2 regions of the Shewanella sp. TB7-MNA-CIBAN-0143 genome follow, and region 2 is predicted to be linked to the other one. Evidence: riboswitches for the same ligand, from Rfam matches in the RefSeq annotation. Region 2 holds a riboswitch; the other holds the start of a gene.
What was found. Region 2 has a riboswitch for thiamine pyrophosphate ahead of thiC (phosphomethylpyrimidine synthase ThiC). Riboswitches for the same ligand answer to the same signal wherever they lie in the genome.

Region 1 (7,333 bases), on a different contig from region 2:
TCATCAAACAAATTGCGGCCCCATAAATATGCCGACCATGTTGGCGTTTCATAGCCTAAACGGGCGTTATAAATGGTATAGGCTTCTGACTGAGATTCATTGCTGTCAGAATAATAAAACTGGCTTTTACCACTGGCATTCACGTTTACAAACCAACCAGAATCAGCAACATAAGTCATACCAGCACTGTAAGTAAATTTAGGTGAATGCGCTAAGTCGCGCCCAGATAAATCGACGGTAGAACCGTATTTGTCACTGTATTGATATTGGCCATATTCAGTTTCTAACCAACCGAAACTACCATAGAATTCAATATTTTCTGTTAAATACCATTTTGCATCGAGTTCCGCGCCATAGTTACTTGAACTGCCAGCATTTTCGGTAAATAGAATAAAACGCTGCGGGCTATCTGGGTCTTGTAAAGAGGCGGCAACTTGTTGGTCTTGGCGGTCCATATAAAATAGCGCCAAGGTAGAATCCACTTCTCCATCAAACCAGCTCGATTTTAAGCCAACTTCATAGTTATATAAAATCTCAGTGTCGAACTGTTTCTTGTCAGACAATTCAGCAGGCAGTGTCATATTAAAACCACCCGCCTTATAACCGCGGGCGACACGAGCATAAGCATTGTGATTAGCATTAATGGCTTTTGACAACGCAATATGGCCGCCCCACATATCTTCTGATGGGGCAAAGTCATCTTTATTGCTGTCACTATAATCACTATCGCGGCGCTCGAAACGCAACCCAGTCGACAATAAGTAATCATCACCTAAATGGCTGTCTAATTGACCAAATATGGCATAGTTTGTCGCCTCATAGTTTGACTGCAACACTTCATCTGGCCAGGTGTTGTATTCCGAGTATAAGTCGTTATCTTCTTTCAAATTCATCGCGTATACACCCAATAACCAGTCGGTACTACCGGCGAAGATGCGTCCTGCATCTTTGGATGATAAACGGAACTCTTGGGTAAAGGTTTTACGATCGCCCTTTTTGTCCCAGGTGTAATCATAAACACAAGGTTCAGTACCTGAGGCCGCTCCTGCGTCGTCATACACAGTACATGCTTTACTCGCCCAATAATCCGAATTGGCCCAATCACCATCATATCCATTATGATGATCAGTTTGCGCAAATGATGTTAATGATGTGAAGTCAAATGCTTGCATACCCGTGTATATGAACTTAACCCCTGCTCCAGTCGTTTTTTGTGTATCAACACCGGGTTGGTCAGTTAAGGTATTACTGCGATTATTATCTAATGTCCACACATCGTAACCATTATCAAAATTGGCATGCAATAAGGTTAAATCAACTTGAAGATCGTCAGTAGCGTACCAACGGAACTTAGCCCTAGCCGTTAACTCATCACGTTCATTGGTATCATCACGGTTAAGATAAAGGTTGTCACGGTAACCATTTTGATTGTGCTGTTCTAGTGATACACGGTAGAGCAATTTACCTGAGTCATTGAGTGGACCAGAGCTAAAACCAGAAAGAGTACGAAGATTGTCATCACCTAAACTGACTTTTGCGCCATGTTCAAATGATTCGGTAGGGTCATTACTTTTTAAGTAAATTAATCCAGCTAGTGCATTAGCACCATATTGAGTACCTTGTGGACCGCGCAAGACTTCAACTTGCTGCATGTCGTACATACTCGACACCATGCCAAGGCCTGATAGGTCGATGTCGTCGACCACAAAGCCAACCGATGAGTTAGGTGCACCTTGATATTGTTCTTGTTCACCGACACCACGAATTTGGAAATATTTAGGACGAGAACTGCCACCAGACCAGTTAAAGTTGGCAATAGAATTGAGCACATCTTCAAAATGTTGCGCCCCTTCGTCTTCTAATTGTTGGGCATCAATAACCGTCACGCTTGACGGCATTTTATCAAGGCTGATATTACTAAAATCAGCATTAACAACAATCACTTCCATTTTTTCATATTCGGGAGTGACATTTTCAACATCGGCCGTTTTAGCCATAACCACAGGCGAGCTTAATGCCACCATTACCGCTAAGGCGATTGGTGTTTGGTATAACCTAGTAGAGTTTTTCGTGAACATAGGACCTCAAATAGTGATTTTGAGATCCGGCAAGAGTAGCGAATAAGAGGTGCACATAAATAGTGTGGCCCATTCCTACGCCGGTATAAGCCGGATCAGGTTCTAAGGGTTCGTCATACAGACATCTCAGTTCAGGTTTTACTGAACACCCCTTGGCGATCACGATTATAAACTAACTTCACCATGAATACACGAGCAGCGATACAATTTGATAACGCAAAAATATAATTGATTAACTTTATATTAAATCTCAGTAATCATGTCTCTTCAAGTTCTCTGTAGCGTGGCTTAATTTGAGAAAGCTTCGCGCACATAAATCTCAAATCGAATAGCTTGTGTATTGGGCGCTACCGCGCCCACTTGCAACTGCTGTTTACCATGTAATTTAACCGACTTCCAACTGCTTGCTTCATCCTCAACTGTAAATCCGCTAGCATCGTACCAAGTGAACTTATATTGTAGACGTAGGTCAGTGCTCGATCTGCTTTGAATTAGCGCCGATGCTTTGATTAAGTCAGCAACCATGACAGATGAAATATCCACAACATTGACATCACTGGCAAAAGAGCTGCTATCGACTCTAACCTGTCCGCTTGAGTCTACCGAAATACCTGCCGTGTTATGCGCACAGGCGCTAAGCAACAATGCTAATGCGAACACAAATATTGACGTTATTTTCATGCTATCTCCTTATTTGCTGTTAATGTAAAACGTTGACTTAATCTATCAAAAAATGTGCTCTGGCAGTGGCTATTAATTGTTTACGGTTGGTTTGCCAACAGTTCATACTGACGTTAGCCACACGGCGGCCTTGGCGAGTAATTTTACATTCTGCAAAGGTATCTTGATGTAAACCTGCGCGTAAATAATCAATTGAAAAATCAACAATTTTAGGTACTTTCTTGGCTTGCATAAATACCATTAATTGCACAATTGCCGACATTTCCATAAACCCAGCAATCACTCCGCCATGTATTGCAGGTAAAATCGGATTACCAATGTTGTCATCTTTAGCCGGCAGTCTAAATACCATTTCATCACCAAAACGGGCCACTGACATGCCAATAAATTGTGAGTAAGGTACTTTCTCAAGTAGGTAACTATAATCATTCAGTTCAATGGCACGTTTAACCACATCTTGAACATCTAAACCCTTTTGTGTCTCTATTTGGGTTGGCTCACTCATGATTTCGCCCCCGGTAAATTCCCCATTAACACTTGACGAAACTCTTCGCCGACCATTTCTGGACTAATTCGCATAAAAGAACCCACCGCGTGAGCGATAGGTTCATCAATACTGTCTTGATATGCTATCGCACGGGTAAAAGCAACGCTTGACGATAAACGATAGCATTCAGCAAAGGCATAAACCGACTTATGAGGCTCTGCGGGTTTCATGTAGTCGACACGTAAATCCAATGTTGGAGACAACTCTAACGATTGGTACTTCTTCAAAATGGCGCATACCACGGCTGTGCCACAAGCGGTATCTATCAAGGTTGTGATCACCCCACCATGAATGACTCCGGTGTCGGGGTAACCAATAATATCTTGACTGTAAGGTAACTCAATTAACACATGATGCTCACTGGCTTCTTGCACTGAAAGCCCTAAACGACGGCACTGAGCTAACTGGTTGACAAAACGGGTGGCAACTTCAGTTAACGGGAAAAAATCACTGTTAATTTTCATTATCCACGACTCAGCATTGGGCCTAATGGTTTACCCCCTAAAAGATGCATATGAATATGGTACACCTCTTGACCACCATGCTTATTGCAATTCATGATTAAGCGATATCCATCTTCAGCAATACCGGCTTCATCGGCAAGTTTGGCCGCTACTGTTATCATCCGCCCTAATGCTAATTCATCAGACGCTTTAACATCATTTGCTGTCGCGATTAAATGATTGGGAATAATCAGAATATGCGTAGGAGCTTGCGGAGCAATATCCCGAAATGCGGTGACTAATTCATCTTGGTATAAAATATCCGCTGGAATTTCACGGCGGATAATTTTGCTAAATATGGTTTCTTCGGCCATTTGGATGCCCTCATTAGATAACTGCATTGATGCTATTGATAATACTATCAACTCTTTGAACTATCACTCCAGTAAAAACGCTTTTTATGGGTAATATTTTGCCTAAAATGGGATTCGTTTGCTTAAGTGAGTCAATTTTGGCAGCATTGGTTATTATAGCTCAATCGTTTTGATTGCGACTTGCCACTCATTCGGAATTCTTTATGCATTATCATATTCATGCGGTCGACCCAAAAGCTCATTTATTTGAAGTGACCTTTACGCTAAAAAACGCCAATCCATCTCAGATTTTTTCATTACCAGCATGGTTACCTGGCAGCTACATGATCCGCGATTTTGCCAAAAATATCATTGAAATTGATGCCAAAGAGAATCTACAATCGCTTGCAGTCACTCAATTAGATAAACAAACATGGCAATTGAATAACCAAGGCAGTGATATCACTCTGTGTTATCAAATTTATGCATGGGATTTGTCTGTTCGCACTGCACACCTTGATACTAATCATGGCTTTTTTAATGGCAGTAGCGTGTTTCTAGCGGCTAATGGTCTTGAGTCTCAACCACATACCGTCACCATGGCTAAACCTGCACTTGCAGAATTAGCTCATTGGACGCTAGCCACCAGCATGACTAGAGCATCAGGTGAACAATTTAGCTTTGGTGATTTTAGCGCTGAAAACTACGATGACTTAATTGACCATCCCGTTGAAATGGGTGAACTGACCATTGAAACCTTTTTCGCTGCTGGTGTGCCACACGATATCGTACTCAGTGGCAAACAAAGAGCAAATATGGCTCGATTAGCCAAAGATTTACAAGCGATTTGCGAATATCAAATTAATTTATTTGGCACTCCAGCACCCTTTAAGCGTTATGTGTTCATGACAACCGTTTTGGACAATGGTTTTGGCGGTTTAGAACATAAAGCATCAACAGCGTTAATGTGCTCTCGCAACGACTTACCTTTGTCACTCGATGCGCCAGTAGATAAAGGTTATCGCACTTATTTATCACTGTGCAGCCATGAATATTTCCACTCATGGAACGTTAAACGGATTAAACCTGCTGAGTTTACGCCATTTGATTTATCACAAGAGTCTTATACTTCTCAATTGTGGGCGTACGAAGGTATCACGTCATATTACGATGATTTAATTACCTTTAAATCTCAGTGTATTGATGAGAAAGGTTACCTTACTTTACTCAGTCAAATTATGACTCGAGTATACCGAGGCGAAGGTCGCTTTAAACAAACCTTAAAGCAATCAAGTTTTAATGCTTGGACTAAGTTTTATAAGCAAGATGAAAATGCCGCTAATGCAATTGTCAGTTATTACACTAAAGGCGCACTATTTGCCTTGTATGTAGACTTAACTATCCGTATTGAAACCCAAGGTAAATACAGCCTTGATGATGTTATGCGTACACTTTGGCAACAATATGGTTTAACGGGTGTAGGTACTGAATCGTCAAGCCATCAACAGATTGTTGAAGCGCTATTAAATCGCCCTTGTGACGATATATTTACTTATCTCGACAACACAGACGATTTGCCACTAAAAGAATTACTGGCTCAAGTGGGCGTGAATATGAGTTTACGGGCCAGTGAAGGTGTAACTGATTTGGGTGGTGCTGGAGCTACAGGTTATAACATTGGTTTTGGCGCAAAAACAAAAGCGGAATCATTAGGGTTAAAAATTCTAACGGTTAGCCAACACAGTCCAGCACATCAAGCGGGATTAAGTGCGGGTGATTTATTGATTGCAGCAGACCACTTGCAAGTAACCAGTCAATTTGAACAGCAACTGCAAAGTCGAACCCTTGGCGAACAAATCACTTTGCATTGGTTTAGACGTGATGAATTGATGCAAGGAACATTAACGATCAGTGAAGCGGCTTTAGACACGATTTCGCTTAGCATCATTGATGCGACTAAAACACAATTGTGGCTTGGTTAAGACTAAGAAACGATTATCAAGTTTGAAAATTGATTTACTGAGTGCCATCAATATTAATCGCAAATTTGAATTAAAAAAGGATATCAATTTGATATCCTTTTTTATAAATATTCTCTATTACTATACAAATGTACCAATACGACTAGCTTTGCTTAATCCGTTCTAATACTTGATTTTCAGTATGTGCTTCTAACCAGTATTTTTGTAATGTTGGGTTTTTTACTCCAGATGCTGCATCAAGTAAATTCCAAGCTCGTTTCCAAATACCGTCGGCAATCATATGTACGACCGCACTTTCTATTGCCGCGGCAATACACAAACTCACAGGTTCATTTGAGGTATAACCCGCCTCTGACTCTAATAATTCTTGCGCATCAATAAATTTAAATACACCAGCAGTAATTTCTTTTGAAATAACGGCCTTAGTGGTTGTTACACTGCTTAATAATCGACCGGTACGGATATCAACCGCGCGTAAATTAACCGTTATACTATCGACACGGTATTGACCCGATACGCCGATCCCCAAATAACGAGCACCTGCGCCACCGGTTTTAATATTGGTATCGTAAGCCACTATGCCACCTTCCATAAGAATTTGGGCACTGTTTAATTGTGGCAACTTACTGGCATCACCATTGAGTCCTGCACGAACAATTTTTCGTTCTGTCAGTAAATTTTGTAACCCTTCACGCTCAACAGGCACAAACCAAGCAGAATCATTGAGCGCCTGAGCTAAGAAAGCCGTTCCAGACTGAGGTACTGCAGTTGAAAAGTTACTCGAAGGTATCGGCTTGTATTGGCCCGTTTGATCACGGAAATCATACACTGCAGCCACCATACTTCCTTGGGGGGATGGTAAACTGACTAAATCGTAATAAGTCTCGCCCTTTGGCATTAAACTCGTGGTAGCTTCAATACCGTCGAATTCACTTTCTATCGAAGAACACGCGCTCAAAGATAGAATAAATAAGCTAAGCAGTAGTCTTTTCATGATTAGCCCCCTGTTGATGCGCCGACAATACCACCAACTTCGATGATGGTCGTCTCGCCGGTTAATAAATCAGTAATGTGAACCAGTAACGATCCATCTTCATTGACCACATTTATCTCAAAGTCATCGGTTTTTAAATAACCTTCACCACCATTTGCCGCATCATTAAACAGTTGGCTCATTAAGCGTGACTGTAATGAACTAGCAAGCCTGTCCAGCGCAGTAGGGGCAACATAGGAGGAACCACCTTGATGT
Region 2 (7,333 bases):
AAGGACTGGTCGCGTTAGCATGGTTGTTCACTGCCCCTAATCCAGCAAGATATGCTTGTCTTCCTGTTGCAACTGCATCAGCAAAACATTTAGCCATTTGTTGGGGATTGGCACTACTTGCAATCGCGGTATTTACCAATACTGCTGCAGCGCCCATTTCCATAGCTCTGCAAGCTTGTGAAGGTGCGCCAATGCCGGCATCTACTATTACCGGAATATTGGCCTGTTCAATAATAATGCTTAAGAATGTTTCCGTCGCTAAGCCTTGATTGCTGCCTATTGGGCTGCCGAGTGGCATAACCGCAGCGCAACCGACTTCTTCTAAGCGCCGACACAATACTGGATCGGCATGCACATAAGGCATAACAATATAGCCTTGTTCGCATAAGTATTGAGCCGCAATCAATGTTTCAATTGGATCGGGCATGAGGTATTTGGGATCGGGATGAATTTCAAGTTTAATCCATTTAGTGCCCAACATTTCATAAGCGAGTTCAGCAGCAAAAATGGCTTCTTTGGCATTACGCGCACCAGCGGTATTGGGTAATAATTTAACCCCCATACTTTGCAAAGGACCGAGTAAATTGTCATGGCCGCGAGTCAAATCAATCCGCTTCATCGCTAAGGTGACTAACTGCGACCCAGAACTTGCTATCGCTTGTAACATTGTATTGTGATCTGAAAATTTTCCCGTTCCGGTGAGTAACCGAGACGAAAATTGATGATCGGCTATCATTAACATCATTAACCTCCAGCAACGGCAGAAAAAACGGTGATATTGTCATCGGCTTGACACACTATATGCATCCAACGACTTCGAGGCACAACAGTATCGTTGACCACGATAGCCACTCCTTGAGTGGGTAAATCGCTGAGTATAAGTAGTTCAGCCAAATTCAAATTGGCCCGAACATGTTGCTCGACACCATTAAGGTGCAGGGTTATTAGCTCGAGGGGATCAGTTTGTGACATTAGACCGCTCCTGATGATCAGTTAATGGATATTGATGGCATACTTCACATTGTGGGTCTTGACTCATTTGGGCATGCTGCCAGCGTAAATCCTTACCATTAAATCGATGTAGAACACCGTATTGGGTAAAGGTATTGCAGATGTGCTGAAGGCCCACCAGCGCTTGCATACTGGCGATAATACCCACAGCAGGCCCTAGCACTCCAGTTTGAGTACAATTTTGCATAATGGGGGTATCAAGTGGATATAAACAACAATAGCAACCGCTGTATGAATGCGAATGTGTGTGGGAAAAATCGATACAAAATAATTGCCCCTGATATGCACTAATAGCACCACTAACCAAGGCTAACTGATGCTGTACACACATTTGGTTTATCAGTTGCCTCGCACTCACATTATCAGTGCAATCAAACACCACAGGTTTTACGGTAAATTGTTTAACAAGCTGATTAAAATGCGCTGATGTAACTCGTTGTGCTAGCACATCGATGGTGATTTCAGGGTAAGCGCTACTAAGCACATTTTTTGCAATGCTGACTTTGGCTTTGCCAATATCAGCGGCCCTGAACAGGAGTTGCCTTGGTAGATTGGATAATTCAACCACATCATGATCAATTAACAGTATTTTCTGAACACCCGCGGCTGCTAAATAGTGCGCCACTAAATGCCCTAAACCTCCAACACCGATGATCACTACAGCGCTATTCATAATGGCAAGCTGCCCTGCTTCTCCAATATCGCTCAGTAACATGGTGCGCGAATACTGAATATAATCCCGATCAGATAAAGTACTCATACACCCTCCTGAGATAAATTGGCTTTAGGTAAAGGTCGGGTAAGCTGCAACCATTTATGATGCAAAGTTCGATAAGCCTTCGCCGGATCGTCAGCCGTTGCCACTGCTCTAACAACAGCAGCATCACCAACGCCTGTATCCGCAATCAACGCCAAATTACTGAGATCGATCCCGCCAATAGCAACTGTCGGATAATGGCGCGCAAATAAACTGGCATAACGTTTAAGTTTACTGAGCCCTTGAGGCGCGGAAGGCATTTGCTTGGTCGTGGTAGCAAAAATATGCCCAAGAGCAATATATGAAGGCGAACATTGGTGAGCTAATAAGGCTTCAAAATAACTGTGACTCGATAACCCTAACGCCATTCCTGTTGCCGCTATCGCGGTTAAATCTGCAGTTGCCATATCTTCTTGGCCTAAATGAACCCCAAACGCACCGTGTTTAATCGCCAGTGGCCAATGATCATTAATAAACAACTGAGCATGATATTCGCGACCGAGTTTGATGGCCTCAATGATATTGGCTTCGAGTGTTAATCCTTGTAATACATGGCTGTCATCAGTATCGATATTAATAGCTAACTTGGCACGATATTGAACCGTCTTACAGCCCGCTTTTAACAATTGTTTAAGCATATCGATATCAGCTACAACAGGATAAATCCCCAAGGGTTGATGCAGTGATTTAAAACCATTCGGTGCAGCTTGCTTGCACGAATCATCAGCGAGATGCTCAGAAGATACCAACTTGATTGATGGCATCATGCCTAAATCATCAGGCCAACCAGTACGGGCTAAAACACCAGGTCCTTGACCAAGGCTTACGCCTAAAGTAAGTCCCTTATTGACGTAGGCTTTTGCCAGCACAATAGCATCATGAATCACGAACTCATGGGCAATAAAACACGCTATGGCAGATGATAATGTGCAACCACTGCCATGATTATTGGTGGTTGCTATCCGCTGGCTACTTAGCATAAACACCGCATTACTGTGTGTAATACTGGCACCTTTAACGCTTTTACTCACATATACATCTATTGCATATTGTTGCTGCCATTGAGCATCACCGCCTTTAGCGAGCACATTGCATTTAAATGTATCGGATAACAATTTGGCATCGCAGATCATTTGCTGTTGCTGAGCAACCTTGTTATCGACATCACAATATTGCGCGAACGCATACTGAGAACATAAACGTTTCAATTCGTGCTGATTAGGCGTTAGTAGATCAATTAAGCCAATGAGAGGACTAAAATCGAGTTCGATAGGATTAAAGTGCGCACCACTACTGGCGACCATGACAGGATCAAGCACCACAAAAGGTACCATCATCTGAGTAGCACGCATTTGAGCTAAACAGCCAGCTAATATGTCCACCTGTGCTTGGGATGCCAACAGGCCAATTTTAATCGCCACTGGCGGCAGATCGGCAAGTAAACTGCTGAACTGAGCCAACAACATGGATTCAGAAACGGTTTCAACAAGGCTCACACTGACTGAGTTTTGCGCAGTTACTGTGGTTATTACGCTACACCCGTGACACGACAAGTCTTGCAAAGTTAATAAATCAGCTTGAATCCCCGCACCACCACCACTGTCAGAACCCGCTATGGTCCAGACAATGGGTGGGGTTTGCGTTATGGATTCACTGACAAATGTCGATGAATTCATGGCGATTATTCCACCTCAACCGTTAAGTCAGTATCAACTTGTGCGACAGATTTGACGTCATGATAAAGCGCCGATCCCGACGCTTTGAACTCTGCCGACTTTTGTGCCATCGCTTCCGCCGGATTTATGGCTTGAGCCGTATGTTGAGCTTGATAAGCACTAGCGGAAGAGACTTCAATCTTAAGTGCTTCAGCTTGTTCAAGATTCGCGGCATATTCACGCACTTCGTGGGTTATTTTCATCGAACAGAATTTAGGTCCACACATTGAACAAAAGTGAGCCACTTTTGCCGATTCTTGTGGTAACGATTCGTCGTGGTAAGCACGAGCGGTATCAGGATCAAGACCTAGGTTATATTGATCTTCCCAACGGAATTCAAAGCGGGCTTTTGATAACGCATTATCACGTACTTGCGCACCTGGATGACCTTTAGCGACATCAGCAGCATGAGCTGCAATCTTGTAGGCAATTAAGCCTTGTTTTACATCTTCTTTATTTGGCAAACCTAAGTGTTCTTTGGGGGTGACGTAACACAACATCGCCACGCCGTACCAAGCCATCATGGCAGCGCCGATACCAGAGGTGAAGTGATCATAGCCCGGCGCAATATCGGTTGTTTGTGGGCCTAAGGTATAAAATGGTGCTTCGTCACAAAGGGCCAATTGCTTTTCCATATTGACTTTAATCAATTGCATTGGCACATGACCAGGGCCTTCAATGATGGTTTGCACATCATATTCCCATGCAATTTTGACCAATTCACCTAAGGTTTCTAATTCCGCAAATTGCGCTTCATCATTGGCATCGGCAATTGAACCGGGGCGCATACCATCGCCTAACGACAATGACACATCGTATTGGGCGCAAATCTGGCAAATATCACGAAAATGTTCATATAAGAAACTTTCTTGATGGTGGCTTAAACACCACTTAGCCATAATTGAACCGCCACGTGACACAATGCCGGTAAGGCGTTTAGCGGTCATGGGTACATAACGCAATAACACCCCAGCATGAATCGTAAAATAATCTACGCCCTGCTCGGCTTGTTCAATCAATGTATCTCTAAATACTGCCCAACTGAGGTCTTCGGCAATGCCATTAACCTTTTCTAATGCTTGATAAATCGGCACGGTACCAATTGGCACTGGCGAATTACGGATAAGCCACTCACGCGTTTCATGAATATAACGCCCGGTCGACAAGTCCATGACCGTATCTGCACCCCAACGGGTTGACCACACCAGTTTTTCAACTTCTTCTTCAATCGAAGATGTCACCGCTGAATTACCAATATTGGCATTCACCTTCACCAAAAAATTACGCCCAATAATCATAGGTTCGGTTTCAGGATGGTTAATATTCAACGGAATAATCGCTCGACCTCGAGCGACTTCATCACGGACAAACTCAGGTGTGATCAGCTGACCAATATGAGCACCAAAAGCCTCTCCAGGCGCTTTTTGGGTTAATACGGTGTCGGTTACTTCAGCACGAGCCATGTTTTCACGAATGGCAATGTATTCCATTTCAGGGGTAATAATACCTTGGCGTGCATAATACATTTGGGTCACGCATTTGCCCGACTTGGCACGTTTAGGCGCGACAAGGGCATCAAAGCGTAAATGATCGAGTCCATCATCGGCTAGTCGCTGTTGGGTAAAGCCTGAACTTGCACCGGTTAATTGCTCTGTATCTTGGCGCTCATCAATCCATGCTTGTCGGATTTTAGGTAAGCCTTCACGCACATTAATATCGGCAAGGGGATCAGAATAAGCACCCGCGCAGTCGTAGACCATAATAGGCGGATTGGCTTGTTTAATGGGTTTTGCATCGGTGCCGCCAATCACGGTTTCAGTTTGATTAACCTGACGCATAGCGACGTTGATATCAGCTCGACTACCCGTTAAATAGACTTTTTCAGAATTAGGATGTTGTAACGGTTTAAGGGTATCAATAAATTGTTGAGCGTTAGCTCGAGTTTGACGACGGTTTGGATTTGACATTAGCAACCTCAATATTAAGAGTAGAGTTGCTTGTCTGGAGAGGTGTTGATAGCAGCAGTAAACAATAAAAAATACTATTGCTTACGTCAATAATCACATAGAAAAATACTAAAGTAATAACGTAACTGGATATATAAACCGATAAAAAACTCGGAGGTAAACGTCCATTTACGGTCTTGTTAATACGTTATTTATCTTCCCAACTATCATGATTATTACGCTTGTTTCCTTCGCAGGTTCTAGCCTGATCAGGTTCAACGGATCCCGAATAAACGGTCTCAGCCATAATGGCACTCCGACAAGATGTCACGCAGTATAAGCAAGTTTTTCGCTAAATAACAAGCACTAAAATAATCATTTCATACAAAAGTTATCAATCCACATGTCAGAAACTGATGCAGTGTCATTGATATCTCCATGATTCATTCATCACCACAGACAGCTATTCATCAAGGTGCGACACTATGTCGCATTCATCATATTTATTAGCAGGTTATAATTTCAAAAAACTGATAAAAACCTTTGAAATATATTCATCAAAGGTTGATAAAATAATAACAAAGGTGATGACGTTGGTAAAAAAAGCAATCCAAACCATTAAATCAAATACAAATTACCCATGGGTTTACTCATCAATTTCATTGGCTGTAATGTTTGCTATTACACCTCAAGTAATGGCTGAGCAGTACGATAAGCAAAATAGTGAAGGCATTGAGCGGGTTGAAGTACATGGACAAAACACGACTAACAAAGACTTACTCGGCTCAGCCCAAAGCTTACTTGAAAAGCAAGGAGTAGACTTTTCTGAAGCAGGTGGCGTATCGGCATTACCGATTTTAAATGGCATGATGGGCGATCGCATTAAGGTGCTCATTGATGGCAGTGATATTACCTCATCATGTGCAAACCAGATGAACCCGCCACTTTCTTATGTGTCAGCCAATCACATTAGTTCGACCCAAGTGGTTGCTGGAGTCTCTCCGGTGAGCGCCGGTGGCGATAACATTGCTGGCGTAATTAACGTCAATAGCTTAACCCCTGTATTTACCGAGAGTGACAATGTGACATGGCAAAGTGGTAACATATCTAGTGGTTACCGAAGTACCAACGACGCTATTCTCGCAGGTGTAAATGCCACTGTTGCAAATAAAACATTAAGCTTTAGTTACCAAGGAGCATTTGAAGACGCTAACAGCTATACCGACGGCCACGGCGATAAAGTACTAGACACCTTATACCAATCACAAAATCATGCATTAGTTGCTGCTTGGCAAGATGACAACCAACAAATTGCTGTCAAATTGACCCATCAACATATCCCCTTTCAAGGTTTCGCTAACCAGTATATGGACATGACGAATAATGACAGTTATGGCGCATTAGTGCGCTATCAACGAACGCTGGAAAATGAAGGCGAGTTCACTGCCCAAGTAAACTGGCACCATGTAGAGCATGAGATGGGTTTCTTTAGCGATGAAAAAACCGGCATGATGCCAATGGAAACTAAGGGTAAAGATTACAGTTACCAACTGCATTGGCTGCTGCCAATCAGTTCAGACAGTACATTATTAATTGGCCAAGAATATTATGTTTATCAGCTTGATGATACATGGCCAGCGATTGAAGGTTCTACCATGATGGGCCCCAATGACTACGTCAATATCAATGATGGCGAACGCCAACGTGCTGCACTTTATGGCGAGTGGCAACAAACACTTAATACTCGTTGGTGGCTGTCTGCAGGTGTTCGTTATGAATACGTATCAACCAGCACAGGTGAGGTTCAACCTTATAACACTATGAGTATGATGGGCATGACCAATGTTAATGCCATGGCCGCAGATGAATTTAATAGCCTATATCGAAAGCACAATGACAATAAC

Region 1: it holds a riboswitch for thiamine pyrophosphate, as region 2 does, so the genes downstream of both, AAEY97_RS05140 (TonB-dependent receptor) here and thiC (phosphomethylpyrimidine synthase ThiC) in region 2, are expected to answer to the same signal.

The regions. Positions count from the first base shown of each region.
Region 1 covers NZ_JBEOPL010000004.1:203,230-210,562, forward strand. The annotation lists gene AAEY97_RS05140 (TonB-dependent receptor) at 1-2,078, opposite strand, end outside; TPP riboswitch at 2,134-2,241, opposite strand; gene AAEY97_RS05145 (YcfL family putative periplasmic lipoprotein) at 2,367-2,759, opposite strand; gene AAEY97_RS05150 (PaaI family thioesterase) at 2,797-3,264, opposite strand; gene AAEY97_RS05155 (PaaI family thioesterase) at 3,261-3,770, opposite strand; gene hinT (purine nucleoside phosphoramidase) at 3,770-4,123, opposite strand; gene AAEY97_RS05165 (M61 family metallopeptidase) at 4,327-6,084, shown strand; gene AAEY97_RS05170 (CsgG/HfaB family protein) at 6,227-7,078, opposite strand; gene AAEY97_RS05175 (curli assembly protein CsgF) at 7,081-7,333, opposite strand, start outside.
Region 2 covers NZ_JBEOPL010000031.1:1,175-8,507, reverse strand. The annotation lists gene AAEY97_RS19520 (thiazole synthase) at 1-742, opposite strand, end outside; gene thiS (sulfur carrier protein ThiS) at 745-972, opposite strand; gene AAEY97_RS19510 (HesA/MoeB/ThiF family protein) at 959-1,771, opposite strand; gene AAEY97_RS19505 (bifunctional hydroxymethylpyrimidine kinase/phosphomethylpyrimidine kinase) at 1,768-3,444, opposite strand; gene thiC (phosphomethylpyrimidine synthase ThiC) at 3,450-5,450, opposite strand; TPP riboswitch at 5,659-5,758, opposite strand; gene AAEY97_RS19495 (TonB-dependent receptor plug domain-containing protein) at 6,017-7,333, shown strand, end outside.